DNA from 2 places in the Maricaulis sp. B-26 genome. Region 1 is predicted to be linked to the other one. Evidence: predicted binding sites of a transcription regulator. Region 1 holds the regulator's gene; the other holds the start of a gene.
What was found. Region 1 encodes HrcA, which represses chaperone genes, less so after heat shock. Its sites were predicted from a motif close to GTTAGCANTCNNNNNNNNNGANTGCTAAC; they were not measured.
Positions count from the first base shown of each region.

Region 2: a site for HrcA is predicted at 1,866-1,894, ahead of groES (co-chaperone GroES). Genes of this name have one in related genera too.

Region 1 covers NZ_JBSXNX010000021.1:23,758-39,497, reverse strand. Annotated here, with positions in the region: gene AC13HB_RS07965 (NADP-dependent malic enzyme) at 1-272, shown strand, start outside; gene AC13HB_RS07960 (MFS transporter) at 282-1,910, opposite strand; gene AC13HB_RS07955 (ATP-binding protein) at 1,937-3,820, opposite strand; gene AC13HB_RS07950 (YifB family Mg chelatase-like AAA ATPase) at 4,000-5,538, opposite strand; gene gshB (glutathione synthase) at 5,773-6,726, opposite strand; gene AC13HB_RS07940 (BON domain-containing protein) at 6,723-7,400, opposite strand; gene AC13HB_RS07935 (YraN family protein) at 7,471-7,854, opposite strand; gene rsmI (16S rRNA (cytidine(1402)-2'-O)-methyltransferase) at 7,851-8,747, opposite strand; gene AC13HB_RS07925 (penicillin-binding protein activator) at 8,746-10,182, shown strand; gene hemW (radical SAM family heme chaperone HemW) at 10,186-11,361, opposite strand; gene rdgB (RdgB/HAM1 family non-canonical purine NTP pyrophosphatase) at 11,354-11,953, opposite strand; gene AC13HB_RS07910 (DUF2975 domain-containing protein) at 12,340-12,888, shown strand; gene AC13HB_RS07905 (helix-turn-helix domain-containing protein) at 12,902-13,135, shown strand; gene rph (ribonuclease PH) at 13,320-14,036, opposite strand; gene hrcA (heat-inducible transcriptional repressor HrcA) at 14,154-15,233, shown strand; gene grpE (nucleotide exchange factor GrpE) at 15,240-15,740, shown strand, end outside.
Region 2 covers NZ_JBSXNX010000018.1:94,151-109,890, reverse strand. Annotated here, with positions in the region: gene AC13HB_RS05545 (MarR family winged helix-turn-helix transcriptional regulator) at 1-361, shown strand, start outside; gene AC13HB_RS05540 (YiaD family glycine zipper/OmpA-like lipoprotein) at 969-1,634, opposite strand; gene groES (co-chaperone GroES) at 1,946-2,236, shown strand; gene groL (chaperonin GroEL) at 2,286-3,929, shown strand; gene AC13HB_RS05525 (S9 family peptidase) at 4,125-6,104, shown strand; gene AC13HB_RS05520 (hypothetical protein) at 6,125-6,466, shown strand; gene AC13HB_RS05515 (glycoside hydrolase family 3 protein) at 6,559-7,677, opposite strand; gene AC13HB_RS05510 (hypothetical protein) at 8,015-9,187, shown strand; gene hisS (histidine--tRNA ligase) at 9,470-10,945, opposite strand; gene AC13HB_RS05500 (hypothetical protein) at 11,101-11,577, shown strand; gene AC13HB_RS05495 (protein-disulfide reductase DsbD family protein) at 11,574-13,703, opposite strand; gene AC13HB_RS05490 (SapC family protein) at 13,857-14,639, opposite strand; gene AC13HB_RS05485 (OmpW/AlkL family protein) at 14,796-15,416, opposite strand; gene AC13HB_RS05480 (TonB-dependent receptor) at 15,542-15,740, opposite strand, start outside.

The DNA.
Region 1 (15,740 bases):
TCGATCCGTCACACCGCTTCCTCTACCCCTTCTCGCGCCTGAAGGGGCCGGCGAACGTGCTGGTCATGCCGGCCATCCACTCCGCCTCCATTGCGACCAAGCTCCTGCGCGTGGCCGGTGGCGCGACCGTGATCGGCCCGATGCTGCTCGGCGTAGAGAAACCCGTCCAGATCGCCCGCCTCGGCGCCTCGGTCAGCGAGATCACAACGCTTGCCGCCCTCGCCGCCTACGATCCGGAAAAGCACGACGTGGATACGGGCCTGGCGGAGTAAGCGAAACTGCTAGTCGACGGTTTCGCGCTCGGCGAATTTCTCCTCGCCTCGGGCACCCGGTGGGCCGTAGCGCGCAACGACGAGCAGGACGATCGCAGCCGGGATCGTCCAGCCCGCTGTGACCACGAAGAAGGTCACCCAACCGACCGCGTCCGCGAGCACGCCGGAGAAGCCGGACAGGAATTTCGCGAAAAGCGCGTAGAAGGAACTGACGAGCGCATATTGCGTCGCCGCATTCGCCGGATCGACCAGGCTCGACAGATACGCGATGAAGACGGTTGTGACGAAACCGCCCGCTAGATTGTCGCCCACGATAGCAACGGTGAGCTTCCACACTTCGTCCGGCTGGGCCGTTGCGGCCAGCCAGGCAAAGGCACCATTGGTGATCAGCGTGATCAAAAGACCGATGACGAGCGCCTTCATCAAGCCGATGCGGTAAGCGACGATGCCTCCAACGAACAGCCCGAACATGGTTGCCGCGAGACCCGGGCCGCTCTGGATACCGCCAACCACCGCACGGTCGAATTCGAGGTCCGAATAGAGCGGCGCGGCCATGACGCCCATGGTGAAATCGCTGATCCGGTAGAGCGAGATCAGCGCGATCACGACGATGATCCACCAGCCCAGCCGGTCAAAGAAGGCCTTGAAAGGCTCCCAGACAGCCCGAACCACTTTGAGGCCGAAACTGCCCTCAAGCTCACGCTTGCCCACGCCCGCTTTGGGCTCCTTCATCAGGAAGACGAGCGCGGCTGACAGGGCCATGGCAGCTGCCATGGTCAGGAAGGACAGGTTCCAGTTTGCCCATTCCGAAATGGCAAGGCCCAGACCGGAGGTCATGTAGGCGATGCGGTAGCCGAAGGAGTAGGCAGCGGCCATGTTGGCCTGCATGTCGTTCGGAGCGGATTCAATCCGCCAGGCATCGATCGAGACATCAAGCGTGGCACCGGAATAGGCGAGCAGAAGGGCGGCGATCACCACCGGGAACAGACTCCAGAGCGTTCTCATCTCGGCGAGGCGTTCGAAATGATCGTCGCTCTGCACGATTTCCAGCAGCCTCCGGTAATCCTCGGCCGGCACAAGCACGATCTCAGCGCCGTCCTCTCCGGAGACGGTCCGGACGCCCTCACGGAGCTGCGCAGCCTCCTCGACCGAGACGCGCTCATTCTCACTGTCCACGGCCAGCTGCAGGGAGTCGGAAAGGACCGCGTACTCTTCGAGGCTGATCTCGGCGAAACGCGTCCCGGTCTCGTCGCGCCGGTAGGACGCGCCGGTCGGGTCGGAAAAGGCGATCAGGACAAGGGCGATGACGGTTCCGGCTATCGCCGTGAATATCCAGGATCGCCGCGCACCGAGCAGCTTGTTGAGAAAGGGGATTTTCACCCGGTCGACCAGCGGCGCCCAGAGAAATTTGAGCGTGTAGGACAGGGTGACGAAGTAGAAGAAGCCGATGGTCGAACGGTCGATACCGGCATCGCGTAGCCAGTAGGACAGTTTCTGGAAGACCATGTAGAGCGGCAGGCCTGACGCGAAGCCGAGTACCAGCATGGAGAGCATGACCGGCGTACCGTAGACGGTGAGCGTCTTGAGCCAGGTCGTGCTCGTGGACGGTGTGCCGGCATCGGCAGGCGTGTTGGCCATCAGACTGAACTCCGCATGGGCTGGGGTCAGCGCATGCTGGCGCGCTTCTCGGTCCGGCACAAGCGGGAGAGGGCGGTGCCGAGCTTTTCCGGGTCGAGCGGCTTGGTCAGGAATTCGTCCATCCCGGCTTCAAGGCATAGCGAGCGGTCGGCTTCCGAGGCATTGGCGGTCAGGGCAATCAGGGGCAGGTCGAGACCGGCGGCGCGGATGGCGCGGGCCACGTCGGGCCCGTCGAGTGCGGGCATGCGCTGATCGAGCAGGGCCGCGTCGAACCGGCCGCCGAGCGCCGCATCCACGGCGCTGGCCCCGTCTCCGACGAGGGTGACATCAATGCCGATCCGCTCCAGACATTTTCGCGCGATCATCGCATTGACCGGGTCGTCCTCGGCCACGAGCAGCGAAAGGGAGGAAAGATCCACGGCCTCGGCACCGGACAGGCCATCCGGGCCTTCCGGCACTGCGTCCTCCCCGCTTCCGCCGAGCAGTCGATCGACCAGGCTGGCCGCCCGGATCGGCTTGACGAACCAGCCGTCTCCCGCAGTGCCCGCACCGGCAATCACGGCATCCTTCTCCGCTGGCGCCACCAATTGCCAGATCCGCTGCGCTCCGGCCTCGCGCGCCGGCCCGGCCCAGGCCGGATCGACCAGAATGTCGAGGCCGGACGCCGCCGCCAGTCGCGACGGATGGTCAATGACGACGATCTCGGCCCCCAGCGCTGCTAGCTGATCGGCCAGCGTCTCGCGCAGCACCGCGCTGGGGCCGGCAATGGCCAGGCGCTGCCCGGAAAGAGGTTCGCCATTGCGCAAACTCTGCACCGGCAGTTCGAACAATACCCAGAATTTGGCGCCCTCGCCGAGCTCGCTCTCCACGCCCATGGCGCTTTCCATCGCCTCGACGAGACGGCGCACCATGGCGAGACCGAGCCCGGCACCGCCCTCGGCGCCATTGCGCTCGGCCGCACCACGTTCGAAATGTTCGAACAGATGGGCCTGATCGGCTTCGGAAATCCCTGGACCGGTATCGGAGACGGAGAGGGCGAGGCGCGGCCTTCCCTCATTGTCCGGCGCATTGCTGACATCGATGCGCACGCCGCCCGTGTCAGTGAACTTCACCGCATTGCCTATGAGATTGAACAGGATCTGTTTGAGCCGCGCCGCGTCGCCCTCGACGACATTCGGCGCATCGGCGGCGAAAACGACGCCGATTTCCAGCCCCTTCTCATGGGCGCGCGGCGCTGCGAGTTCGACCGTTTCGCGGACCAGCTGATCGACATCGATGGGCTCGGGACGCAATTCCAGCTTTCCGGCCTCAAGCCGCGACAGGTCGAGAATGTCGTCGACCATGGCCAGAGCATGATCGGCGGACGCGGCGATCGAGCGGACGTAATCGGCCTGGTCGGGGCGTAGCGGTGTCGCATCGAGCAGGCGCGCCATACCCAGCGCGCCGGCCAGCGGCGTGCGCAATTCATGAGTCACGGCAGCGAAGAAGAGGGATTTGGCGTGCTGCGACGCCTCGAGATCGGCGTGCGCCTCGCGTCGGCTGGTGATGTCGCGGCCCATCGAGACCACGCCGCCATCTGGCAGGAGACGCTCGTCCCATTCGATCCAGCGGGCACCGGATCGCGTGCGCATCAGCATGTCGTAGCGGCGGCTGTCCTTGGCCGATGCCGGCGGTGCGACGGTAAACCAGCGGCCGACCCAGTCCGTCCGGCTCCCGCCGAAGGCCCGGGTGAAGGCTGTATTGACGTAAAGCACGCGACCGCTCGATCCGCGCACGAGAACGAGTTCGCCCGCAACGTCGAGCGCGGTTTCCAGCAGGCTGTCCACGCCGCTGGCCTCGCTGCGCGCCCCCGTGAGCCAGTCGGGCGCCGGGCGCGCATGGCTGCCCTGATCCTGATCGTCGTCGCTCATTCCTGTCCCGGCATGCCTTCCACTCGGTCCTGCAGGACAATTCCCTAGCAAATCGAGGTTAATGAAGCGTCGGCACGACCTGCTCCACTTGCCTCGACCGGCAAGCGGGGAAATGACAGCAGGACTGCCCTGCCCTCCCGCCGGCTCTGCCGATCCGGATAGCCCTCTGCAGACAGGTCTCAGGCGGAGGCGCGGCGGGGCTGCCCGGATCCGGCCGTGTTAGGCTTGGCGAGTCCGCGGCGGCAGGCCAACGCCTCTGCGATATGCACGCGCCGGACCGCATCCTGCCCGTCGAGATCGGCGATCGTACGGGCCACACGCAAGACCCGGTGATAGGACCGCGCAGTCAAGTTCTGCTGCGTGGCGGCGGTCTGGAGCAGGACCTCGCCGGACCGGTCCGGCTCGGCAACATGCTCAAGCTGGTCTGTCGGCAGATGTGCATTGAGACAACCGCGATCGGCCTGGGCGTCCCGCGCAGCCGCCACGCGGCGCGCGGCCTCGGCGCTGCCCTCGCTCGGCGCGGGCAGGGCGAGATCCGCCGGTGTCACTGCCGGAACGGCGATCTGCAGATCAATCCGGTCAAGCATGGGGCCGGAAATACGAGCCTGGTAGTCGATGGCGCAACGTGGTCCGCGCCGGCAACTCACGCCGTCATCGCCCCCGCCGCCACAGCGGCAGGGATTCATCGCGGCGATGAGCTGGAAGCGCGCGGGATAGGACACATGAGCATTGGCGCGGGCAACGGAGATCGAACCCGTCTCCAGCGGCTGGCGCAGACTGTCGAGCACCTGGGGATGGAATTCCGGCAATTCGTCGAGAAAGAGAACGCCGCGATGAGCCAGCGAGGCTTCTCCGGGACGGGCGCGGCTGCCGCCGCCGACCATGGCCGCCATGGAGGCCGAGTGATGCGGCGCGCGAAAGGGGCGGGTCCGCGTGAGTCGGCCGCGCTCGACGAGCCCCGCAACCGAATGGATCATGGAGACGTCCAGCAATTCTTCGGCCGAGAGTGCGGGCAGGAGGCCGGGCAGGCGTTCGGCCAGCATTGATTTGCCGGACCCCGGCGGACCGACCATTAGGAGATTGTGATGCCCGGCCGCCGCGATCTCGAGCGCCCGTTTGGCGCCCTCCTGACCCTTGACCTGCCGCAGGTCGACCGCACGATCCGGTTCCACGAGCTCTCCGGGAACCGGCCGGGATAGAACCTGGCTGCCCTTGAAATGATTGATGAGCTGGATGAGCGTGGCCGGGGCAAGGATGGGCAGGTCCCCGCCCGCCCAGGCGGCTTCAGGGCCACAGGCCTCCGGGCAGATCAGCTTGAGTCCTGTCGCGTTGGCGGCGACGGCGGCAGGCAGGGCGCCGGGCGCCGAACGAATGCGCGCATCGGCACCAAGTTCACCGAACGCAAGATGCTCCTCGGCGGCGTCACGCGGTATGATATTGAGTTCGGCCAGCACGCTGATCGCGATCGGCAGATCGAAGTGAGACCCCTCCTTGGGGCGGTCGGCCGGTGCGAGATTGACGATCAGGCGTTGCGAGGGCAGTGCCAGGCCCAGCGCCGCGAAAGCCGCCCTGACGCGTTCGCGGCTTTCGGCCACAGCCTTGTCCGCCAGGCCGACGATCGAGAAAATAGGTTGCGCACCACCTGCAACCTGGACTTGAACGTCGACATGACGGGCTTCTGCACCCTCGAAGGCGACCGAGGAAGTCCTTGCAGCCATGGTATTTCCCTTCTTCGTACCGGGATTTTGAATCACCGGACCGGTGCATGAACTGCGTGTTCCGCACGCCTGGTCCTTGAATGACACCAGTCAGCGTGCTGATTTTTGACGCCGACTAACCGTCTGTGGCGACACAGTTTTCCACAACTCGCAGAGCTGCTGGATCAAAACGGGAACGAAGATTGAACAAAAATGCGTGCACGTCAAGCGTGCAACCGCGCATTCATCGCGAAATCAGGATCGGGACGCCAGCTTTCCCGCGACGCAATCCCAGAAGAGGGCGCAAGTATCGACACCGGAAAAGCGCTTGAGTTCCTGCACGCCGGTCGGAGATGTGACGTTGATTTCGGTCAGCTTTCCGCCAATCACATCGATTCCGACGAGCACCAGGCCCCGCTCTTTCAGGAGCGGTCCGATCGCGTCGCAGATCCGCCGGTCATGCGCATCGAGGCCGGACGCCTCGGCGCGTCCGCCGACATGCATGTTGGACCGAGTCTCGCCCTTCTGGGGCACGCGGTTGATGGCACCGACCGGCTCGCCATCGATCAGGAGGACGCGCTTGTCGCCCTTTTCAACCTCGCGCAGGAAGGCCTGAGCGATGACCGGCTCGCGCGAGCTGGTCAGGAACATTTCCAGCAGGGAGGAGAAATTCCCGTCACCGGGCGTCATCCGGAAAACACCCGCGCCGCCATTGCCGTAAAGCGGCTTGATGATGAGGTCCTGGTGCTCGTCCCGGAACGCTGTCAGCGCGTCGATATCGCGCGTGATCAGAGTCGGCGGAATCAGCTCGGGAAAGATGAGCGGCAGAATTTTTTCCGGGCTGGAGCGGACCCAGAACGGGTCGTTGAGGACGAGGGTCTGCCCCTTCAGCTGCTCGAGCACGTGCGCCGCGGTCTGATAGGCCATGTCGAAGGGCGGGTCCTGGCGCATCAGCACGACATCGGCATCGCGGGCGAGATCGAGCAGGACCGGTTCGCCCAGTTCGGCATGTTCGCCCTGGACGCGCTTCACGCGAACCGGACGGGCGCGCGCTTCCACGCGGCCGGCATTCCAGGCCAGGTTTTCCGGCTGGTAGACCCACATTTCGGCACCGCGCGCCTGGGCCTCCTCCATCAAGGCGAACGTCGTGTCGCCATCGACATTCACCGTGTCCATCGGGTCCATCTGGACCGCTACGCGCATCGTCATCGGGAGGTCTCCGGGCCACCAAGCAGTTGCGGACCGGAGTTAGTCACTTCCTCCTCCGGATCAAGTCCGGGGACGGGCTCGCCCGCACAAGCCTCCGCGCGGCGCTCGCCACGTGCCGGAAGATCGCTCGGCACGCCGGCGACACGGACATAGGAGATCACCTCGGTCACGCCGTCGACGAGAGACGCGTGCGCGGAAGCGCGGTCGAGCTCGCCGCGATTGCGGGCCACGCCGAGCAGGTAGACGACCCCGTTGCGGGTTTCGACATTGAAATTGATGGACCGCACATTGCGGTCGGAGATCAGGCGCGTATTGATCCGCGCCGTGATTTCGGCGTCCCGCGTACGATCGCGGAAGCCGTCGCCGGGACCGACGCGCACCTCGTTGGCGACATTGCGCACCGCCACCGAGGACCAGGCGAGGCATTCGGCCATGCGGCGATCGTCCTCTCGCGGTACGACGCCGGTCAGAAGCGCGATCCCCTCAGTCACCTCGACATCGACTCCACCGAGCGCGAACCCTTCGCTGCGCAGCATGGCGGACTTGATGGCAACGGAGGCGTTCGTGTCATCGACCTGACGCCCGATCGACCGTTCCTCCTGGACAGTGGAACAGGCCGCAATCGCAGGCAGGATCACGGACAGGGCGCAGAGAGCGGAAATCGGGCGGGGCATGCAGGACTCCTGACGAATCGATGCCGCTCACACTACGCGATCTCGCCGGTTGCGCCACGCCCCGCTTGGCTTAAAGATAATCAAGGGAGGCGTCGGGAGGGACCCAGGCCGCGCGCTCGTGAACGGGCCAGCGGCCGGGCACGACAAGGATCAGATCGTAGCGCGGAAACAGGCTCGAGAAAGCCCGGTTGCGGGCCTTCCAGAGCATGGCAGCCCGCTCGATCCGCCGGCGCTGTCGCGTCCCGATGGACGCACGCGCCGTTTCGGCATCGCCGCGCGCCTTCACTTCCACGAAGACGAGATACTCTCCCTTGCGGGCCACGAGATCGATTTCCCCGGCAGCGGTGCGCGCCCGATGATCGAGCAGGCGATAGCCTTTCAGCACCAGCCAGACCATGGCCAGGCGCTCCGCCCAGCGGCCGCGCGCCTCGGCCCGGCGGCGGCGAACGCTCATCCCGCGCCATCCTTCAGCGCCAGCGCGCGGGCATAGACGTCTCGCCGTGCCCAGCCGGACGCTTCCGCGACGCGGCTGGCCGCGTCCTTTACGCGCATGTCCTCGAGCGCGGCCCGGAGCGCCGCATCGATCCGTGCCTCGTCCCAGTCGTCCGCGGGCGGCGGGCCGATCACCACAACCACCTCGCCGCGCGGCGGACCGGCTTCGGCATAGTGCGCGGCGAGCGTATCCAGCGTGCCGCGCCGCGCCTCCTCGTGCATCTTAGTAAGCTCGCGGCAGACTGCGGCCGGTCGGGGGCCAAAGAGCTTCGCCATGCTGGCCAGGGAGGCGGGCAGACGCGAGGCGCCCTCATAGATCACCAGACTGCCCGGAACGTGACGATAGGTTTCCAGCCAGGCCTCGCGTGGTCCGGCCTTGGGCGGCGGGAAACCGGCGAAGGTAAAGCAGTCGGTCGGCAGACCTGCGATCGTCAGCGCGGTCAGGACTGCCGAAGCTCCCGGAATCGCGACCACGTCGATGCCGGCCTCGATCGCCGCACGGGCCAGCTTGTAACCCGGGTCCGATACCAGCGGCGTGCCCGCATCGCTGACCAGGGCAATCCGCGCACCGCCCTCCAGCGCCTCGATGATACGGGGACGGACCTTCTCGCCATTATGATCGTGATAGGCCTGCAACTTCGCGCGGATATCGTAGGCGTCGAGCAGGCGCCGTGTGACCCGCGTATCCTCGGCCAGCACCGTATCGGCAGCGCCGAGCACGTCGAGGGCCCGCAAAGTGATGTCGCGCAGATTGCCGATCGGCGTCGCCACAAGATAAAGACCCGGCCCGAGCGCTTGCCCCTTCCGCCCCTGGCGGATAGCTTCGGCCTGAATTTCGCTGGGTGTTTCGGTCATGCTTGCAGTCTTTGTTTCACGCGTTTCGTCGGTTCTCGCCAACCTGACACAAAAATCCGCCGCGCGCGTCCTCGCCGTCATCGGTGCGGCCAGCCTTGCGGCCTGCGCCAGCCAGCCAACGCCCCAGCCGCGGCCCGAGCCCGTCGCCCCGCCACCCGTGGTGGAGCCGGTGGTCGAGCCGAAGCCGGATCCGGTGGAAGAGCCCGAACGCACCGGACTGATCCCGCCGCACATGGAAGACCGCGACATTGCCCGCGTCGCCGTCTTGCTGCCCTTCTCCAGCGACAGCGCCGCCGCGCGCGGCGAGGCCCTGCGCATGCTGCGCGCCGCGGAGATGGCGCTCTTCGACCGCGCCGGCGGCAACCTGCTGATGATCCCCAAGGATACGCAGGGCACGCCAGACGGCGCCCGCTCGGCTGCCCAGGCGGCCGTCGAGGACGGGGCGGACATCATCATCGGACCGCTGTTCGGACCCGCCGTACGGGCCGCTGGCGACGTCGCGCGCTCGAACGATATCCCGATGATCGCGTTTACGACCGATACGACGACGGCCGGCGACGGCGTCTACCTGCTCAGCTTCCCGCCACGCATCGAGGTCGAGCGGATTGTCGAATATGCGGCGTCGCAGGGCATTGAGCGATATGCCTATCTCGGCCCGCAGGACCGCTACGGCATGGCCGTCTATTCCGCGCTGCAGGACAATACCGCACGCCACGGCGGCTTCGTCGCGGCGGAATCCTTCTACACCGGCGATGTGGAAGCCATGTCGCGTGCCTCGGCCCGCCTTGCGGAAGGCGTGTTCGAACCGCTCACCCCGGAAGACGCCGACGAGTTGCGTCAGCAGGAATGGGCTCCCGATCCGGAAGCGCCCTTCCAGGCCGTCATCCTGCCCGAAGGGGGCACCAAGCTGCGCGCGCTCGGTCCGCTGCTGATCAGCCAGGCCGTCGACCCGCTGGTCGTGCGCTTCCTCGGCACCGGCCTCTGGAACGACCCGGACTTGTTGCGCGAGCCCGCCCTGCGGGGCGGCTGGTTTGCCGGTCCGGACCTGACCGCCCGCGAAGCCTTCGAAACCGGCTTCGAGGAGACCTATGGCAGCGAGCCGTCCCGCATCGCCAGCCTGGCCTATGATGCCATGGCCCTGGCCGCGCATCTGGAAGGCGGAGAAGCCGGCTTTTCGCGCGATGCGATCGAGAACGAGCAGGGCTTCTTCGGCGCGGATGGTCTCTTCCGTTTCGATGAAACCGGCATGATCGAACGTGGCCTCGCCATCTACGAAATGCGCTCGCGCGGCTTCTTCGAGATCGAGCCGGCGCCGACGAGTTTCGAGGCGGACGTGTTCGACACCGACCCGTACGATACCGATCCCTACGGTACGGCTCCGACGACACGCTCGCCCTTCGGAACCGCGCCGTCGGGAACCGCCCTGCAGGACTAGGCGCTAGCCGGCGTCAGGTACAAGCCGCCCCGATGCCCCGTCGGCCAGCAAGCGGCCCGCCGGGGTGAGCCGGATGCGCGTGCCGGCGGTTTCCATCAGACCCATCTCCGTCATCTCGGCAAGCCCCGCTGCGTCGACGCTCAGACCCGTCGCCCGCTCCAGCCGGGCGGGATCGAGCCCTTCGGCGAGGCGCAGTCCCATGAGGATCCGTTCGGCGGCCTCGTCTGCCGCGCTCAGCGTCTCCGTTTCGTCCACGCCCCAGCCCTTTTCGGACACCGTGCGTATGTAATCCGCCGGACGCCGGGCAGCCGCCGTCGCGATACGCCCGCCCGTCCGATGCGTTCCGAGCCGGCCATGAGCGCCGGGTCCGGCCCCGATCCAGTCGCCGCCCGCCCAGTAGATGCGGTTGTGCACCGACTGGTCTGCGGCCGAGCGGGCATGATTGGAAATCTCGTAGCCCTCAAAACCTGCACCCGCGCAGATCTCGTTGGTCAGCTCGTAGAGATCGGCCGCGAAGTCCGGCGGCGCGGCCAGCCTTTCGCCGCGCTCCGTGCGTTTGCCGAACGCGGTATTGCTTTCGATGGTGAGCTGATAGGGCGAGATGTGCCCGGCGCCCGTCGCGAGCGCCTTGCGCAGCTCCCCCGCCCAGGCATCCGCGTCCTGGCCGGCGCGCGCATAGATGAGATCGAGCGAGACCCGGGGAAAATGCGTCAGTGCCGCGGCGATCGAGCGTTCGGCCCCGGCAGCGTCGTGATCGCGGCCGAGGGCGACCAGCGCAGCATCGTCGAAACTCTGCACACCCAGCGAGAGCCGGTTGATCCCGGCCGAGGCCATGCCGGCAAAACCGCCGGCATCATTGGGGTTGGCTTCCAGGCCGATTTCCACGTCCGGCGCGAAGCCCCAGAGCCGCTCGGCCGTACCGATAACCGCCTCGAGCTGGGCAGGTGTCATCAGGGAGGGGGTGCCGCCGCCGAAATGCAGGCTGGCGAGGGGGCGCGGTCCGGTCCGTTCGCGCCAGCCGGCGAGATCGTCGAGTATGGCGGAGAGCAAGGCCCCCTGGTCGCCCTTGGGCCGGTAGACGTTGAAATCGCAATAGGGGCAGATGCGGGCACAATAGGGCCAGTGGACGTAAAGCCCCAGCGCGTCGCCCTGCTCGCCCCCTCCGGCGGGATCAGCCATCGGGAAACTCCGCCGCGATCAACGCCGCCAGGGCGCGGCCGCGATGGCTCATCGACTGTTTCTCTTCGCGGCTCATCTCGGCAAAGACGCGCTCATGGCCGTGCGGCCGGAAGACGGGATCATAGCCGAAACCGCCCTCGCCACGCGGCGGCCAGACGATCTCGCCGGCCACTTCGCCCTGGTAGTGACTGACGCGTCCGTCCGGCCGCGCGAGGGCAATGGCGCAGATGAAACGGGCGGTGCGGTCCGCATTGCCACTATTCCTCAGCCCGCTTTCCACCTTTTCCATGGCCCGGGAGAAGTCGCGCGGCTCGCCGGCCCAACGGGCTGAATGGACGCCGGGGTCGCCGTCCAGCGCATCGACCGCGAGGCCACTGTCATCGGCCAGACAGACCAGTCCCGTCGCGAGGCAGGCCGCGCGAGCCTTCAATTCCGCATTGCCGCGAAAGCTGGTCTCGGTCTCTTCCGGCTCGGGCAGATCAAGATCGGCAGCACTCTTCAGCGCGATCCCTCGCGGCTCCAGAAGTGCACGCAACTCGTTGATTTTGCCTGTATTGTGACTGGCCAACACCCAGGTCTCGGTATGCGTCATGGGTCCGGATTCGACCTCCTATTTATCGCCTTTCAAAAAATTCATATCGAAAAACGATATTTTTTGCTTGCGTCCCGCCAATGATGGGTTTATCGATAAACAACAAGGACGGGAAACACTGTCCGAGTAACACGAAAGACAACGGTAGTTGGTCACATTCAACACGAAGGAAACAGGAAAATGGTCAGGTCCGACAATTCGAGCATGCGTATGATGGGTTCCATTGCCATCAATCTCGTACTGCTCATTTCCGTCGCAGCCGGAACGTTTTATGCCATTGCACCGGTTGCCGCATGATGGCGAAATACGGTTGAGGCCCGAAGGACGGCGATAACGTCCACGGGCCTCAGTCGAAATGGCCTACGTCGTTCTTGGAAGGGGCAGGCATGAAAACACTCGGCCGCGGATCGCTCGCATCCATCATAAAGATCGTCCTGGACGGCGTCTGGTATCTCAGCTGGGCACTGCTGGCGATTGCCGCCTTCGTCCTGCTGGCAACAGCGGCGACCCTCATCATGGATTTCCTGGGCTATTCGCCCGGAATCGTGTCCGAATTGCTGTCCTCGGTGAGGGATTACGGCTGGATCTTCCCGATCTTCGTTGCAGAGATCGTCGCCGTCATGGTGGTCATAGACCGTCTGCGCCGCATCTTTTCGACGCTCATCGCGGGTGACCCCTTCGTGCCGGAAAACGCCGGGCATCTCCGGGTTATCGCGCTGGCCATCGCCGCTTTCCAGATCCTGCGCCATGTAACCCAGGGCGCCGTGGCCATGCTGCTGACCATGATGGACCGCCCGGTCATGGGCGGACTGGAGCTGACGGTCACTGCCAATATCGATCTCGGCGCCTGGTTCGCGGTGGCTGCGCTTCTGGTGCTTGCGGAAGTTTTCCGCGAAGGTGCACGCATGCGCCAAGAACAAAAACTGACGATTTAGGGAGGCGCCAATCATGCCCATTCGCGTCACCCTCGACCGTATGCTCCTGGAGCGCCGCATGTCGCTGACCGAACTCTGCGACCGTGTCGGCATCACCATGGCCAACCTGTCCATCCTCAAGACAGGCAAGGCCAAGGCCGTACGCTTCTCCACCCTTGAAGCGCTCTGCCGCGAACTCGGTTGCCAGCCCGGCGACCTGCTGAGTTTCGATGATGAGGAGGACGATGCCCGCGACGCAGCCGAATAGGCGCGAACGGGTCAAACAGCCCGCCCGAACCCGGCCTTCCGGGGAAATGGGTGGGACAGACGGCGGGGGCGGGCCTGCACGGTAGCCCCTTCCAAGAGTGTCCGAGCGGGCCGATTTCAGCCCCCCAGCGCGCTCCCGCCGTCTGTCTTTCTTCTCCGGCCAGAAAGCCGGAACACCACTGGCCTCAGCGCTTCAGCGCCGCCAGCTGCTTCTCACACAGATCAGCAACACCGGCCTTGGCAAGTGCGAACAGCTCGTCGAAGGCCGTTTCCGGGATCGGACGGTCTTCCGCTGTCGCCTGGATTTCGACGATACCGCCTTTATCCGTCAGAACAAAGTTCGCATCGGCCCCGGCGTCGCGGTCTTCCTCGTATTCCAGGTCGAGACGGGTTTCCCCCTCGATCACGCCGCAGGAAATCGCCGCCAGCTGGCCGTGCACCGGATCATTCTCCAGCAGACCCTCTTCCATGAGATAGGCGGTCGCCTGTTTCAGCGCGACCCAGGCGCCGGTGATCGCCGCCGTCCGGGTACCGCCATCCGCCTGAATGACGTCGCAATCGATGGTAATCTGGCGTTCGCCGAGCGCCTTCAGATCGATCACGGCGCGCAGGGAACGCCCGATCAGGCGCTGGATTTCCTGGGTCCGGCCGGACTGTTTGCCCGCCGCCGCCTCGCGCCGGCCCCGCGTGTGCGTGGCGCGCGGCAGCATGCCGTATTCCGCCGTCACCCAGCCTTTGCCCCCACCGCGCAGCCAGGGCGGGACGGAATTCTCGATGCTCGCCGTGCAGAGCACGTGCGTGCCCCCGAAGCGCGCCATGCAGGAGCCTTCCGCATAGACCGACACCCCGGCCTCCAGGCTGATTTCACGCATCGCGTCGCGGGCACGTCCATGGGGTCTCATCGGCGGTCTCCTGATTTATGGTCCCGCCGCGTCTAGCCCTCCTCGCCGCCCGCTTCAAGGAGAAGCGGCGGCGAAACGGAATTGAACCCTCGGCACGCTGCGACTAATTGATGGGACATGTCCGAACCCAGCTCCATCTCCGGCCTCGCCGCGCTCGACGAACGCATGCGCACGATTTTCCGGGAAATCGTGGAGACCTATCTGCGCTCCGGCGAACCGGTCGGCTCGCGAACCCTGTCGCAGACCGGCAATCTCACCCTCTCGCCCGCCTCGATCCGCAATACGATGGCAGACCTGGCCGCGATGGGCCTGCTGACCGCCCCGCATTCCAGCGCCGGGCGCATGCCGACACATGCGGGCTTGCGCCTTTTCGTCGACGGCCTGCTGCAGATCGGCGAGCTGAGCGCGGACGAGCGCAAGGCGATCGAGGGCCAGGTCGGCGCTTCGGGGCGATCGACCCGGGATCTGCTCAACGAGGCCTCCAATCTGCTCGGCGGTCTGTCGGGCGGGGCCGGCCTGGTGCTCTCGCCCAAGCGCGAGGCGCCCTTGCGCCATGTCGAATTCGTCCCGCTCTCCGCCTCCGAGGCGCTGGCGGTGCTGGTCTTCGAGGACGGTTCGGTCGAGAACCGGCTCATGCGCGCGCCCGAAGGGCTTCCGCCGGCGGCGCTTGTCGAAGCCGGCAACTACCTGTCCACTCGCCTCAAGGGCCGCAGCCTCGGAGAGGCGCGTTCGGGCATCGAACAGGAAATCGCCGAGCGCAAGTCCCAGCTCGACCGGGCGGCCGAGGAACTCGTCCAGCAGGGGCTGGCCGACTGGGCGGGCGGTCGCGGCGACGACCGGGCCCTGATCGTACGCGGCCAGGCCCGCCTGCTGGAAAGCGTCGAGGCGGCGAGCGACCTCGAGCGCATTCGCATGCTGTTCGAGGATCTCGAACGCAAGGAAGAGCTGATCACCCTGCTCGACAAGGCGCACGACGCCGACGGGGTCCGCCTCTTCATCGGCGCGGAAAACCCCCTTTTCAGCCTGTCGGGTTCAAGCGTGATCGTGGCTCCCTATATGAACTCGGAACAGGAAATCATCGGCGCGCTGGGTGTAATTGGCCCGACGCGTTTGAACTATGCGCGTGTTATTCCCCTGGTGGACTACACGGCCCGCGTGGTCGGCCAGATTCTGGACGGCACGCGATCGCGAGAGTGAGACGGAATGAACGAGACCGAAAACAACCCGCAGACCGAAGCTGAAACCGAAGCTCCGGAGGGCGCTGCCGACACCGGTTCGGCCGAAGGGGCCGAGGCGCATCCGGCAGGCGAGGTGACGCCAGAGGAAACCATCGCCCAGCTGAACGGCGAACTCGACTCCATGCGCGACAAGCTGCTGCGCGCCCTGGCCGAGGCCGAGAATACGCGCCGCCGCTCGGAAAAAGAGGTGAAGGACACTCGCGACTACGCCGTGTCTTCCTTCGCCAAGGACATGCTGGACGTGGCCGACAATCTCTCCCGCGCCGTCGCCGCCGTCGAACAGTCGGCGATCGACGAGGCCTCCGATGCGATCAAGAATCTCGTGGAGGGCGTGGCCATGACCGAAAAAGCGCTGCTCTCCAAGATGGAGCGTCACGGCGTGAAGAAGGTCGACCCGCAGCCCGGCGAAGCCTTCGACCCGCACCGCCACCAGGCCGTCGCCCAGATCCCGTCCGACCAGCCGGCC
Region 2 (15,740 bases), on a different contig from region 1:
CAACTGCCTCCTGGACGGGACACCCATGTCGGTTACGGATATCGCCGACCGCCTGCGCGTTTCCCACGTCTCCGTCAGCGTTATCCGCACGGGCCTCGAACAGGCCGGCCTGATCGCCTCGCGTCCCGACGAACACGATGGCCGACGACGCGTGCTGGCTTTGACAGAGAAGGGCGAAGCATTGGCGCAGGAAATGGAACGACTCTTCGATGCCCTCAACAAGGCCGCAACCGAGCTGAACGCGGAAGCCGGCGATGCGATCGCAACGATCGCGAGATTGGAAAAGGCGCTCGACGAAAAACCGCTTTCCACCCGGGTCATGGACCTTCTCGATCGGCCGGAACGCCATGGGGAGAAATAGCACCGGGCAGATCTCGCACCGAGCGGGGGAATTCTGCGGCGAGCGAGCAAAAGGGGCAGACGAATCTAACGCGGACATTCTTCCCGCCTTATGGCGCTCGCCCCCTCGCTCCAATCCCCGCATCCTCCCGACCACCGCCATCCCCCGGCTTGTCCGGGAGATCTCGTCACTCACGCTGACAGGATAGGTGAAGTCCCCCGAATGACCGCTGCGCGCTCACCGAGGGATGACGGGGTGTGTGGAGAGAGGCGAAGGAATAAGGGATACGGAGAGAGAGTGTGTGTGTGAGAAGTTAGGCGCGTCCGCCGCGCCCACTTCCCCATTCATCTCTTGCCGAGATTCCGCCGCACGGGTCCAGCGCCGTCAAGGCGCATGCCCGCTGTGCGACGCCGAAGGCGGCCTTGACGGCGCTGGCCCCGTGCGGCCTGCTGGCTGGCATGAGATGTATGGGTACGTCTGCGCGAGGCGCGAGAGCCCCGGTATGCGCAAGAAACAGGAACAGGTGAGCTTGCCGCGCCAATCCCACCCGTCACAATTCCACCCGCCCCAACCAAAAACGGCCCGCACAAGGCGGGCCGCTTCCAGATTCAGTTTCAGACAGTCCCGGTCAAGCCACGTGCGGGCGGATCAGGATTTCAACGCGGCGGTTCTGCTGGCGGCCATAGGCCGTCGAATTGTCGGCGATCGGCGAGCGTTCGCCCATGCCGGCGATGTAGAAGCGGTCGCGCAGTACGCCCTGGGCGATGAGATAGGAGCCGACCGAAGAGGCGCGCTGCTCGGACAGGCGCTGATTGTAGTCGGCAGCGCCGGTCGAGTCGGCATGACCGATGACGTCGACATAGGTCGCCGGATAGCGGTTCAGCACCACCGAGACATCGTTGAGGATGGCGTAGTACTCGCCCTTGATGCTGGCCGAATTGGTGTCGAAGGTCACATCGCCCGGCATGATCAGGCGAAGATCGTTTCCTTCGCGGCGAACGCCGACGCCGGTATCGCTCAGCGCCTCGCGCATGGCGGCTTCCTGGCGGTCCATGTAATTGCCGATGGCGCCGCCCGCGAGCGCGCCGATACCCGCGCCGATGAGGGCGTTGGTCCGGCCTTCCTCGCTGTCGGACGTATTGGTCATATAGCCCAGCGCGGCACCGGCGGCTGCGCCGATCAGGACGCCGCGGCCGGTATAGTTCGGACGCGTTTCGCCGGTGACCGGATCCGTCGTCGTGCAGGCAACCATGGCCAGGGCCGTCAGGGGAATGACTGCGAAGCGAAGTTTCATGGGTTCTACCTTTTAGCTACCGCTGGTGGTGTATCGAACATCATACTGCCGAATATGACAGTCTTTCCAGATGCCCGATAGCCGGACCCGTATGAACGGCAAATGACCGGCCCTTGCCAGCGGCTTGGCAGCGCCTTGTCGGAACAAGGCTTTCCGCCTTACTGCACCTGGGCCGAAGATTCCCATTTGCCACCTCTTGACGCCCCTGCGGTCACCGCCTATCTGCCCGCTGTTAGCAGTCGGCTGGGGTGAGTGCTAACGCACCCCGGTCGCTGTCGGAACCACAGTCCTCTTGTTGGAGAAAGACAAAGATGACCTTTCGTCCCCTGCACGACCGCGTGCTTGTGAAGCGCGTCGAAGAAGAGTCCACGACCAAGGGCGGGATCATCATCCCGGATACGGCCAAAGAGAAGCCGCAGGAAGGCGAAGTCGTCGCCGTCGGCGGCGGCGCGATCAAGGAAGACGGCTCCGTGCGTCCGCTGGACGTCAAGGCCGGCGACCGCATCCTGTTCGGCAAATGGTCGGGAACCGAAGTCACCCTGAACGGTGAAGAACTCCTGATCATGAAAGAGTCCGACATCCTCGGCGTGATGGGCGCTTAATCAGCCGCCCTCCCCCTGAAACGACACTCTAGAAAACGGATACAGAGACATGTCTGCCAAAGACGTACTTTTCTCCTCCGACGCCCGCGAGCGCATGCTGCGCGGTGTCGACACGCTCGCCAACGCCGTCAAGGTCACGCTGGGTCCGAAGGGCCGCAATGTGGTGATCGAGAAATCCTTCGGCGCTCCGCGCACCACGAAGGACGGCGTTTCGGTCGCCAAGGAAATCGAGCTGACCGACAAGTTCGAGAACATGGGCGCGCAAATGCTGCGCGAAGTCGCCTCCAAGACCAATGACGTCGCCGGCGACGGCACCACGACCGCCACGGTCCTGGCCCAGTCCATCGTCCGCGAAGGCATGAAGTCGGTTGCGGCCGGCATGAACCCGATGGACCTCAAGCGCGGCATCGACAAGGCCGTCGCGGTGGTGGTCGAGGACATCAAGTCCATCTCCACCCCGATCAAGGGTTCGGACGAAGTCGCCCAGGTCGGCACCATCTCCGCCAATGGCGAGAAGGAAATCGGCGACATGATCGCCAAGGCCATGGACAAGGTCGGCAATGAAGGCGTGATCACGGTCGAGGAAGCCAAATCCCTCGAGACCGAGCTCGACGTCGTCGAAGGCATGCAGTTCGATCGCGGCTACCTGTCGCCCTACTTCATCACCGACGCCGACAAGATGCAGGCCGAGCTGGAAGAGCCCTACATCCTGCTCTTCGAGAAGAAGCTCACCTCGCTCCAGCCGATGCTGCCGATCCTCGAATCGGTCGTGCAGTCCGGTCGTCCGCTGCTCATCATCGCGGAAGACGTGGAAGGCGAAGCGCTGGCCACCCTCGTGGTCAACAAGCTGCGGGGCGGCCTGAAGATCGCGGCCGTGAAGGCTCCGGGCTTCGGCGATCGCCGCAAGGCCATGCTGGAAGACATCGCCATCCTGACCGGCGGCCAGGTCATCTCCGAAGACCTCGGCATCAAGCTGGAAACGGTGAGCCTGGACATGCTCGGCTCCGCCAAGCGCGTCACCATCACCAAGGATGACACGACGATCGTCGACGGCATCGGCGGCAAGGAAGAGATCGAGGCGCGCGTGACGCAGATCCGCCGCCAGATCGAGGACACCTCCTCCGAGTACGACCGCGAGAAGCTGCAGGAACGCCTGGCCAAGCTGGCCGGCGGCGTTGCGGTGATCAAGGTCGGCGGTGCCACCGAGATCGAAGTGAAAGAGAAGAAGGACCGCGTTGACGACGCCCTCAACGCCACCCGCGCCGCGGTGGAAGAAGGCATCGTTCCGGGCGGCGGCGTCGCCCTGCTGAAGGCCTCCTCCAAGCTGGCCGGTCTGGAAGGCGACAATCCCGACCAGACCCAGGGCATCGCCATCGTGGCTCGCGCCCTGCAGTCCCCGATCCGTCAGATCGCCACGAATTCGGGCGTCGAAGGTTCGATCGTCGTCGGCAAGGTGCTGGAAAACAGCTCCGCCACCTTCGGCTTCAACGCGCAGACCGAAGAGTATGGCGACATGCTCACCTTCGGCGTGATCGACCCGGCCAAGGTCGTCCGTACGGCTCTGCAGGACGCCGCCTCCGTGGCCTCCCTGCTGATCACAACGGAAGCCGCCGTCGCCGACGTCCCGAAGGACGACAGCGCCCCGGCCATGCCCGACATGGGCGGAATGGGTGGCATGGGCGGCATGATGTAATCATCATGAAGCCGCCCATCATCGAAAGGTGAGCAGACCGGCAAGCCGGTCTGCGGGGGCGGCATGATGTAATCATGCCGGTCACCTGACCGTACAAGCGAAGGCCCGCTCCGATGGAGCGGGCCTTTTCTTTTGCTTGCCACCCGCCCTGTGGTTGCGGCTATGCTGCGGCAGCGCTCACAGGGGGAGGCCGTCATGATACCGGCACGCATTTTCGCAACATCTGCCATCACCATTCTGCTCGCGGCCTGCCAGCCCGCAGAAGACGCGTCTCCGGGCGAGGCGGCGAACGAGGCCGCCGCCACCGAAAGCGTCGCCGAGTACGACGCCGCCACCTTCCACATGACGACGAGCTTCGGCATGGCCGCGTCCAGCGGGCACGCCTTCTCGGCCGAGACCGGACATATCCTGATCTCCTCGGACGAAACCGGCGTGTTCAACGCCTATGCGGTGGACCCGGCCAGCGGCGACCGTGTGGCGCTGACGCAGTCGGAGAGCAATGCCACCTATGCCGTGAGCTGGTTCCCCGAGGACGACCGCGTCCTCGTGACCGCGGATAATGGCGGCGACGAGCTCAACCACATCTTCGTGCGCGAGCTCGACGGACGCCTCACCGACCTCACCCCCGGCGATAATGTGAAAGCGCGATTCATCGGCTGGTCGCCGGACGGACAGGATATCTGGATCGCCACGAATGAGCGCGACCAGGGCGCCTTCGATATCTACGAGTACGACACGCTGAGCTATGAGAGCGGTTTCGTGTTCGAGAATACGGATGCGCTGCAGATCGGCGATGTCAGTCCGGACGGCCGCTGGCTCGCCCTGGTGCGCAACCGGACCTCGGCCGACAGCGACATCCTCCTGGTCGACCTCGCCGCCGACGATCCGGCGCCACAGCTGATCACGGAGCATGAGGGCAATATCGCCTATGGCGTCTACACCTTCACCCCGGACAGCGAGGCCCTCGTCTACGCCACCGACGAGCATGGCGAGTTCAACCAGGCCTGGACCTACGATCTCGTCACCGGCGAGGAAGCGCCGCTCGTCGAAGCCGACTGGGACGTCTCCTATGTCAGCTATTCGCCCTCCGGCGATTATCGCGTCGTGGGCGTCAATGCCGATGCCCGCACCGACGTGACCATCACCGACACCGGAACCGGCGAGCCGGTCACCCTGCCCGACCTGCCGGCCGGCGATTTGCGCTCGGTCCGCTTCTCGCGCGATGAGGGGCAGATCGCCTTCCTGATCAATGCGGCCACCTCGCCTTCAAACCTGCATGTGGTCGATCTGGCGACCCAGGATCACGCCCAGCTGACCAATGCGCTCAACCCGGCCATTTCCGAAGACGAGATGGTGGACGCCGAAGTGGTGCGTTTCGAAAGCTTCGATGGGCTGGAAATCCCGGGCATTCTCTACCGCCCGCACGGCGCCAGCGCCGACAATCCGGTCCCCGCCCTCGTCTGGGTTCATGGCGGTCCGGGCGGGCAGAGCCGGATCGGCTATTCCGCCACCATCCAGCATCTGGTCAATCACGGCTATGCCGTCTACGCGGCGAACAATCGCGGCTCCTCGGGCTACGGCAAGACCTTCTATCACATGGACGACCGCCGGCACGGCGAGGAAGACCTGATGGACATCGTCTCCGCCGGCAACTGGCTGCGCGAGCAGGACTGGGTCAATGGCGACCAGGTCGGCGTGATCGGCGGTTCCTATGGCGGCTATATGACCGCGGCCGCCCTCACCTTCCATCCGGACGCCTTCGATGTCGGCATCAATATTTTCGGCGTCACCAACTGGGTGCGCACGCTGCAGTCCATCCCGCCCTGGTGGGAGAGCTTCCGCGAGGCGCTCTATGACGAGATGGGCGATCCGGCCACCGATGCCGAGCGCCATGAACGCATCTCACCGCTGTTCCATGCCGAAAACATCGAGCGCCCCATGCTCGTCGTCCAGGGCGCCAACGATCCGCGGGTCCTGCAGGTGGAAAGCGACGAGCTCGTCGCCGCCGTGCGGGCCAATGGCGTGCCGGTCGAATACGTGCTCTTCCCCGATGAAGGCCACGGCTTCCGCCGCCGCGACAACCGCATCGCCGCGTCAGAGGCGTATGTGGACTTCCTCGGCACCTATCTGCGCGGCGAAGGGGCTGCGGAAGAGGTGAGCGAGTCCGGGGACTAGATTGGAAAAAGGGGATGGGGGTGAGTAAAGCAATTGCGGGGCGCGTAGTGCGGTATGCTCTCCTCCTTGGCACTGTCGGTTGGTATTTTCTCGCTGTCCGGGGTGGGCAGTCTGTGCTCGATGAATGGATCGCTCCCAGCTTGGCTGTATCAATTTTTATTTTTCTAGTTACTTCATTTATAATTATTTCAATATTTGATTATGCAAACATTGGTAAGTCCAAAAATTATAATTACAAATTATTTGAGCATATCTTTGCAAGTGCTGTAAATCTCGTCACTATAGTATCGGTTTTTATTTTGGGTGGTTTTTTTGCGATAGTAATAGGGAGCGTAATTTTTAAGACGACATTGTCAGGTTAAACTTGCCTTGAAGCGGCGCTGTCAGAAGAAAATCGTGAAAAACAGGGACACACACCATTTTATGTCCGGTCACATGTTAAACTGTCGCCTTCTCACACCCGCGCCTTCAGCGCTTCCAGCCGCGCGACCGAGGCGTCGATGCGCGCTTCCGTCAACCGGCCGCCGGCAATCGCCTCGCGGACCCAGCCGGTCACGCGCTGCGGGAGCTCCGGGTCGGGGGCGGCGGAATTTGACATCATGATGATGTCATTTCCGGCCTCGATGGCGCGGAGCACGGCTTCGCGCTGATCGAAATTCTCGCGGATGGCGGCCATGTCCAGATCGTCGGTCATGATCGCCCCGGTAAAGCCGAGCCGGTCGCGCAGGAGATCGTCCAGAATGGCCTTCGAGAAGGTCGCGGGGACGCCGCTCGGATCGAGCTCGCGATTGATCAGATGCCCGCCCATGATGAGATGGGCGGAATTTCTCTCGATGAGACGGCGGAACGGGTCCAGTTCGGCCTCGCTCCAGGTTTCGGAGATGTCGACGAAACCATCATGGCTGTCGCCGCGCGAGCGTCCGTGTCCCGGGAAATGCTTGATAGCGCAGACGGCGCCTTGCGCCTCGAACGCCTCGATAAAGGTGTGGGCGTACTCGGCGACGGCGCGTCCGTTATCGCCATAGGCGCGGCCATGCCGTCCGATCACGGCGTTCTCCGGATCGTGCAGATCGGCGACGGGCGCGAGGTTCATGTTGAAGCCGGCAGCCCGGAATTCGCGCGCGCCGATTGCGTAGATCTCCTCCGCGCCAGCCATGCCGCGCTCCTCGACCACCTGCTTGGCGCGCGGGATCCAGGTATAGCCGAGATCGCGCGAGAGACGCTGGACCAGCCCGCCTTCCTGGTCGATCGCCATCCAGGCATGCGGATCGGCCTCGCGGAAGCGGCGGGCGGAACTCTCCGCGCCCTCGCGGGAGCGCACATTATGGCGCAGGAAGAGCACGCCGCCGATACGGCGCGCGCGCAGATGGGCGTCGATGATGTCCGCACCCGTCGTTTCGGCACTGGAGCCGATGAAGCCGAGCAGCAGCATGCGGCCCACCTTCTCGTCCAGCGGCATGGCGGCGGCTTCCGCGAGCGCGGCGGGCAGGCCGGCAGCACCGGCCCCGATGGCGCAGGCCCCGGCTGCGCCCCAGCGCAACATCGTCCGGCGACTGGGCATCCTTAACGTCATCCATGTCTCCACTCTTCACGCACCGCCGGGGCGAAGGCCCCGCAGACGGTCAACCGTAAGCCAGAATGACGGCGATCTGTCAAAATGGTCATAACGGCGCAAGCATCCGGACGGACCGGCTTTGCCACTTTATGCAGGCCGTGATTGCTCACGATTGCGGCCCCTTTCGTGACTTGGCGCGGCAGGCACCCCTATCGACCTGCCGCGCCCTTTCTTTCCCGCCTCCTGTCCATGCCCGAGCACTTCGCAACATGACGAAATATTCAGACGGAAGAACTGGGCCTGTAAGATGATCAATGACAGGGTCGTGACAACTACACTGATCGAGGGACACAAAATGAAACGCATTCTTCTTGCCAGTGCCGCGATCGCGAGCCTCGGCACCGCCGCTTTCGCGATTGATGGCGACGACAAGCAGCAGACCCGCGTTCGCGTGGCCGACAACTACGGCGTGGTGGTCGCCGGCGACGGACCGATCGTCGAACTGCGCGGCGAAAACGGCGAGCGCACGCTGCATATCGAACGGGACGGCTTCGAGACCGAACTTCTCATCAACGGCCAGCGCGTCGAAATCCATGACGGCACGGTCACGGTCGACGGACAGGCCGTCGAGGCCTCGCCCAACAGCGTGGTGGTCATCGAAGGCAACGAAATCCGCGTCGTCGACGGCGGATTCGAAACGCGCTTCGACGGCGAATTCGAACTCCACATGGCCGAGCGCGCCGAGCACTTGGCGCGGATGCACGAAGACATGGACGCGATGGTCTTCGATGTCGATATCGACGGCATTCATGCCGACGTCATGACGTCCCTTCAGGCGACTCTGGAAGATCTGGACGGCGATCACTACTACCGCGGCCACGACTGGGACGAGCTGAGCGACGAAGAGCGCGAAGAGGTCCGCGAGGCCCTGCGCGAAGCCCGCGAGGAAGTCCGCGAAGCCATGCGCGAGGTGCGCGTCGAGATGCGCGAGGCCGAGCGCGAGCAGGGCGAAATGCGCCGCCACATGCGCGTCGAGATCCGGCGTGCCGGCGAGGAAATGGCCCGGGCCGAACGCGAGATGGCGCGTGCCGAGCGCGAAATGGAACGCGCAGTGCGCGACGCCGAACGCGCCGAGCGCGAGATCGTCCGCATGCGCATTCATCGCGACGGCGAGACCATGCACGGCGAGGATCACGCCACGATCCTGCGCCGCCATCGCGATGGCGAAGATATCCATGTCGAACGCCGCGACGTCCGCATCGAACAGGATGACAGCGGCCGCCGCCGCGTCTGGATAAATGGTGAGGAGCAGGAAGGCGACGATCTCGTCAACTGGCTCAACCGCCTTGAGAGCGACCGTCTCGACGGCGCGCGGGACGACCGCCGCGCAGAGCGTCACGCCGAACGCCGCGCCGAACGCCATGTCTACCGTTTCGACATGGATGGCGACGACGAGGTGATCGAGCTCGATGGCGGCGAACGCGTGGTGATTCTCCGCCGCGAAGTCGAGACCGACGACGACAACTGACCCGGTCGCGAACCGGACGGACAGAACGGGTCGGCCTGCGCCGGCCCGTTTTTCTTTGCCGGATCGCCTTCAGCGCGGGAAATCGGGACAAAAAAAGGGGCTGGCAAAGCCAGCCCCATAGATAACGGTTGGTCGATAAAGGGCGTCTCCTCCCCGAAACGCCAAAGGACAAGACGGTCAGGTCCAGTCCTGATGTGACGTTGACGCAGGCTTACCCTTGCGTCAACCCCAGTAATCCGAAGACGTGGGGATAAATACCGCGCCGATTTCGTCTTTTTGGCTCTAGTCGTTTCTTGCCGCCAGCTCGCGAACAGCCTCGATCCAGCTTTCCCGGGACACGGTCTGCTGGGCCGGTTGTTCTTCGCGCCATTGCTTGTTGTCGCTGATATCGGCGGCGAGCCGGGCGCCCAGTTTGAGATCCTTGATCGTCACCTGGCCGTTCTCGCGCTCGTCCGAGCCGACGATGACTGCGGCGACGGCACCGCGGCGGTCGGCATATTTCATCTGCTTGCCCATATTGCCCGATCCGACGAAGGCTTCGGCGCGGAAGCCCGCCGCACGCAGCTCGCCCGCCATGGCCAGGTATTCCGCGGACTGGCCCTTCTCCGCATTGACGACGAGCACCAGCGGCTTTTCCGTCGCAGCTCCGGCCAGACCCAGCGCGGACAGGGCCGCGGCGAAGCGGCTGACGCCGAAAGAGAAACCGGTCGCCGGAACGGCCTGACCGGTGAAGCGGGCGACAAGATCGTCATAGCGCCCGCCGCCGCCGACCGAACCGAACTGGATCGGCTTGCCGTCCTCGTAATGCGCCTGGGCCAGCAATTCCGCTTCGAAAACGGGGCCGGTGTAATAGCCCAGCCCGCGCACCACGGACGGGTCGAACACGGCCCGGCTTTCGCCGACGCCGATCGCAGCCAGCACAGCATGGATTTCCGCCAGCGCCGCCAGCCCGTCCTGGCCGGCCTGCGAGGCGCCGACCAGCGGCTCGAGGCGCGCGATCACATCGTCCCGGCTGCCACCACTGGCATCGAGAAAGGCGAGAACAGTGTCGATCCCCTTCGTGTCGAGGCCGGCGCCTTCGGTGAAGTCGCCGGATTCGTCCTTGCGCCCCTCACCCAGCAGTGCCGCCACGCCCTCTCGGCCCAGACGATCCAGCTTGTCGGCCGCCCGCAAGACGCGCATGCGACGGTCCGGATCGGCCGCGCCAATGCTTTCCAGCACACCGTCGAGCACGCGGCGGTCATTCACCCGCACCACGTAGTCGCCATCATTCAGCCCGACGGCACGCATGACGTCGGCCGCCAGGGCGATCATTTCGGCGTCGGCCGCAGGACTGGCCGCACCCACCGTGTCGGCGTCGCACTGGACGAATTGCCGGAATCGGCCCGGCCCCGGCTTCTCGTTGCGGAAGACATCGCCCGCCTGATAGCGGCGATAAGGCTTGTTCAGGTCCTGATAGTTCTCGGCCACGAAGCGCGCCAGCGGCGCGGTGTGGTCGTAGCGCAGGGACAACCACTGGCCGTCATCGTCTTCAAGAGCGAAGACGCCTTCATTGGGACGTTCCTCGTCCGGCAGGAATTTGCCCAGCGCGTCGGCAAACTCGAAAGCCGGCGTCTGCAGCGGCTCGAAACCCCAGCTGTCATAGACCGCGCTGGCCGTCTCGACGAGATGATGCTCGACCCGGAGGACGGAACCGCTGCGGTCTTCGAATCCGCGCGGACGGCGGGCCTTGGGTCTGAAGGGCTTCTTCGAGCTCATCTGTGTCTCCGGTCAAAGGTCTGGGGGTGTTTTCCATACCAGGGGAGGGACTGTGAACCCGTTTTGGCACCCCGGACCATGCAATTGCCGCTGATTTACAGGAAATCAAGACGATAGGTGGAATAATCCGCGCAACACCCCGGAGGAGTTCCGTCATGATCCGCCGCACCCTGCTGCTGGCCGCCCTCGTTCTCGCAGGCAGCGCCCCTGCCCTCGCCGGTCCCGGCGCCGACTTCGCGGCCTTCGCGCGGACGATCGGAGCGCAGACGGCTGAGCGCTCGCGTGAGGCTGCCGCCCGGCCGGCAGCGCCCGCCACGCCGCTGGGTATCGAGGACCCGCTCACCTTCGAGCTGGAACAATTCTCCGTCGAGGCCCTGCTGATCAGCCGCCGCATCGACGCCTCCGGCGGTCCCGTCGATCTGCGCTGCATTTTCCGCGGCATGTCGGAAGACGCGGCACGCCGCCTTGAGGCGCTCAATACCGCCGGGACGGCGGCCGAGCAGGCGCATATCTATCGTGAGATTTCCGAGCTGATGCGCGACGCCGCCGAAATCGCCCCCGCCGTGGACAGCGATGCCGATATCGAGGGCGTCGAACTGCCCGCCAGCTGCCCGGCTGCGACCCGCGACTAGCCGGCCGCCGCTTCCAGCGCCTCGACCAGTCCGGACCGGGTCAGCACGATCGGGAGAACTTCCGGCTCGCCGCTATTTGCCGGATAAAGCAGATAGAGCGGCACGCCCGCCTGGCCGTGCGAATAGATGAGCTGCGTGATTGCCTCGTCCCGATTGGTCCAGTCGGCCCGCATCTCGACCACGTCCAGGCGCTCGAAAGCCTCCTGCACATTGCGATCGTTCAGCACGGTGACCTTGTTGACCTGGCAGGTCACGCACCAGGCGGCCGTGACGTCGACGAAGACCGCCTGGCCGCCCGCCTGCAATTCGGCCACGCGCGCCTCGGACCAGGTTTCGTAACGAGCGCCATCGACGGGCGTCGCAGTCGCCGCGGGCAGGCGCGACACGCCCACCACGCTGGCGATTGTCGCGGCGAAGGCGATGGCGGCGAGGACCGACCAGGCGGCCCCCTTCACGCTGTGCGCCCAGACCGCAAACCCGAACAGGACCATGGCAATGCCGAGCAGGAGCACGCCGGTCGCGCCGGACTGGATGGAAAGCACCCAGCCCAGCCAGACCACCGATGCGAACATCGGGAAGGCGAGGAGCTGTTTGAAAATCACCATCCACTGGCCCGGCCTGGGCAGGACACGCAGCAGGCTCGGCGCGAAGGCAAAGACGACGAAGGGCGCGGCGAGTCCCAGGCCCATCGCGGCCGCGACCAGCAGCACGACGATGGCCGGCTGGGTGAGAGCCAGTCCCAGCGCGCCCGCAGCAAGCGGACCGACGCAGGGCGCGGCAACCACGACGGCCAGCACGCCGGTGAAGAAGGCGCCACGCTTGCCCGGCTGGTCGGCCAGGCCCGATCCCGCGCCCATCAGGCGGGTACCGATCTCGAACACGCCCAGCAGATTGAGGCCGATGGCGAAGAAGAGCATGGCGAGGCTGGCTACCACGACCGGCACCTGCAGCTGGAAGCCCCAGCCGACGGGCAGGCCGAATTCGCGCAATCCGACGAGGAGCGCGGCGAGCAGCACGAAACTGGACAGCACCCCGATCAGGAAGAAGACGCCCTGGAGCCGGATCGCGCCCGCCTCGTTATGGGCGACGCGGACGAATTTCAGCACCTTGATCGAGAGCACCGGGAAGACGCAGGGCATCAGATTGAGCAGCAGACCGCCCCCGGCTGCTAGCAAGAACAGCATGGCCAGATTGCCCAGCGGGAGCGGTGCGGCAGGCGGTGCGGCCGGAGCGGCGTTCTCTATCGGCGCCGTGACGGCTCCGGCTTCGGCACGGATCTCGAACGCGGCCGGCTGCCAGCCGCTGCCGGTATCGCGTTCATAGGTCACGACGCCGCCATACTGTCCGGGCTCGAGCGCGCCCTCGACGCGATAACCCGGTTCCGTCAGGAGCAGGAAACCGTCCTCGACCGGTTCGACGGTCTGGACTGCGGCATGCCGGATCAGACCGGCCTCGAAGGGGAAGAATTTCACCGAGCGCCAGCTTGCCGGGTCCCCGGCGAAATCGCCGCCGGACACCTGCAGGGCGAAACGGCCGTTCTCGACGTCCACGCCGCCGCTTAGGGCCGGGTCGGGTTGCGGCACGGCGTCCAGCGCGCCGCGCACATACCAGTAGCCGGCCTCGTCCCGGACGGGCGCCTCACCGACCGGCAGCGTCATGCTAAAGCTGCCCTCCTCCGGGATGCATATCTCTTCGCAGACGAGCCAGGTCGCGCTCAGCCCGATGGTCACGCTGTCGCCGGCATAATCGCCGGACAATGTTACCGGGACAGGCAGGACGATCTCGCCCTTGTAGCCGTAATCCATGATGTCGGCAGTGAGGGGCAGCTCGATCGGCGTCGGCCAGGCGATCTCGCCGACGCTCACCCCGTCCGGAACGGTCCAGTCGAGCGTGGCCGGCAGGCCGTTATCGCCCGGATTGCGCCAATAGGTGTGCCAGCCCTCGGGCATGACCTGATGCAGGCCGATATGAAAACTGTCGCCGGGGAGGGTCTGCGCGCGTTCGGAGACGAGTTGCGCCTCGATGATGGGTTCGCCCTGCGCCCAGCCCGGCTGGGCCGATGCAGGGGCCGCGAGGGCTGCAAAGGTCAGGGCGAGCAGAGCCGGGAGCGCAAACGGGAAACGCATTAACAAGCCTCGTGACATATCCGGAGCGGAAATCTGACGTCCGATATAGAGGGTTTTCGCGAAAGGTCTAACCGACCTCCCGGAAAGGTGATTGCAGAAATGAAAACGGCCGCACCTGAAGGTGCGTCCGTTTCAATCGCGTGATCCGTCGGATCAGGACTTGGCAGCGTCGCCGGCAGCCTTCGCGGACGTGCGGCGAAGAATGCGTTCCCAGCGTTGCAGCGAGATCATGTGCGCCATAATCGCGCCGAGATCGCCATTCTGGGCCAGCTGCTTGAGCTGGTCGCCGGACAGTTCGGCGAACTTCTTGTCGGCAACGCCCCAGTATTCCGCAACCGTCACCGGGTTTTCCGGATCCTGCGGATTGGAAACCTTGACCGTCTTGGTCTCGAGCAGATCGAGAGCGATGAGACGCTCGATGAAGGCTTCGGTTGCCTTGGCGTCATTTTCGAACGCGGACACGAAATCGACGGCCTGCTTGGTGTAGTCCGTCGGCTCGCCGTTTTCGTCGAAGAAAGGACGCTCCGGGTTTTCGGAAACGACGAATTCCGCACTCGTATCGACGCACACCGTGGAGGGCTGATCGTCCGCGTTGGACGCACTCACGAACGGATAACGGCGCACATAGGCCGGAATGTAGTGATCGTCGTCGAACGTGCCTTCGTCCGTGACGAAGACGTTCGATCCTTCGCGCAGCCCCATCACCAGAACCGGCATTTTCTTGTCGCCGAGGAAGATGATCGGATAGCTGCCGCAGGCATAGGCAAACTCGGCCGCGATTGCGGGGACGAAATGCCAGTCCTTGAGGAAATTGAACGGCTGCGAAACCGTGTTCACACCGTAAGTCTTGTGCGTTTGACGGTTGAGCGGCTCCACATTCTTGTAGAGCGGAACACTACCCGTAATGCGCGGCTCGGTGGCGGGCGCGTCGGCCATGGTACAAACCCCTTCAGTTCTTTCAGCGCTTGATAGCGGATTACCCTGCACCCGGCAACGCGAGCACGCAGGCGGTTGCCGGTGTCACAGCAAAAACGGTGCCGGACTCGCGAGGAGCCCGGCACCGCACTGCGTTTTTCGCCGAAACCGGAAGGGTCAGAAACGGCGGCCGAAGCCGACACCGACCACGAGCGGGTCGATCTCGACATCGGCGGCGATGGCGCCGTCGATCAGCACATCGGTGTCGATATCGATGTATTTGACGTCGACATTGAGGAACCAATCGTCCTGCAGGGCGAAGTCCACACCCGCCTGTGCTGCAAGGCCGAAACTGTCGTCGTACTCGATCGTGGACAGGGCCGAACCGCCCGGCAGGTCTTCATTGAAGAAGTGGGTATAGTTCACGCCGGCACCGACATAGGGACGCACCTGACCGTCCGGATTGAAGTGGTATTGGAGGGTCAGCGTCGGGGGCAGAAGGGTGACGTCACCCAGATCGATGTCTCCGGCCAGCGTGTCGACAGCCGCGACGTCGTGCGGTGTCACAGCGAGGATCAGTTCGACGGCCCACTGGTCGTGGACGAAATAGGTGATGTCCAGTTCCGGGACGATACTGGTGTCGATATCGACATCGCCACCGATGGGCGTGATCGTCGCCCCTTCGTCGGGAATGACGTTCAGGCCCCGCAGGCGAACCAGCCAGTCCCCCGATTCAGCCGAAGCCGGCGCTGCGCTGACAAGTCCCGCCGCGATGGCACCAAGAAGAAGACGTTTCATGGGAAAGCTCCTTTTGTCCCCAGATTAACTGTGGACTTTCTGGACCCTTTCCCGCACTCGTCACACTGCGCGTTTCGCCGCGCGTCAGCCCGCCGCGCGGCAGGCTGACGCACGAAGGGATTTCATCAGAAATCGAGAACGAGCGCTGCCCGGAAATTGCGCCCGGGCAGGGGCACCTGTTCCTTGAGGAAGGAGGTGTGCAGGCGTGCGTCCTGATCGGTCAGGTTCCGGCCTTCGAGCAGGACGCGAAGGTCGCGGTCCTCGAACGGCTCGAAGCTCCAGCGCGCATTGAACAGGACGTAGGACTGCGTCTTCAGCTCGCCC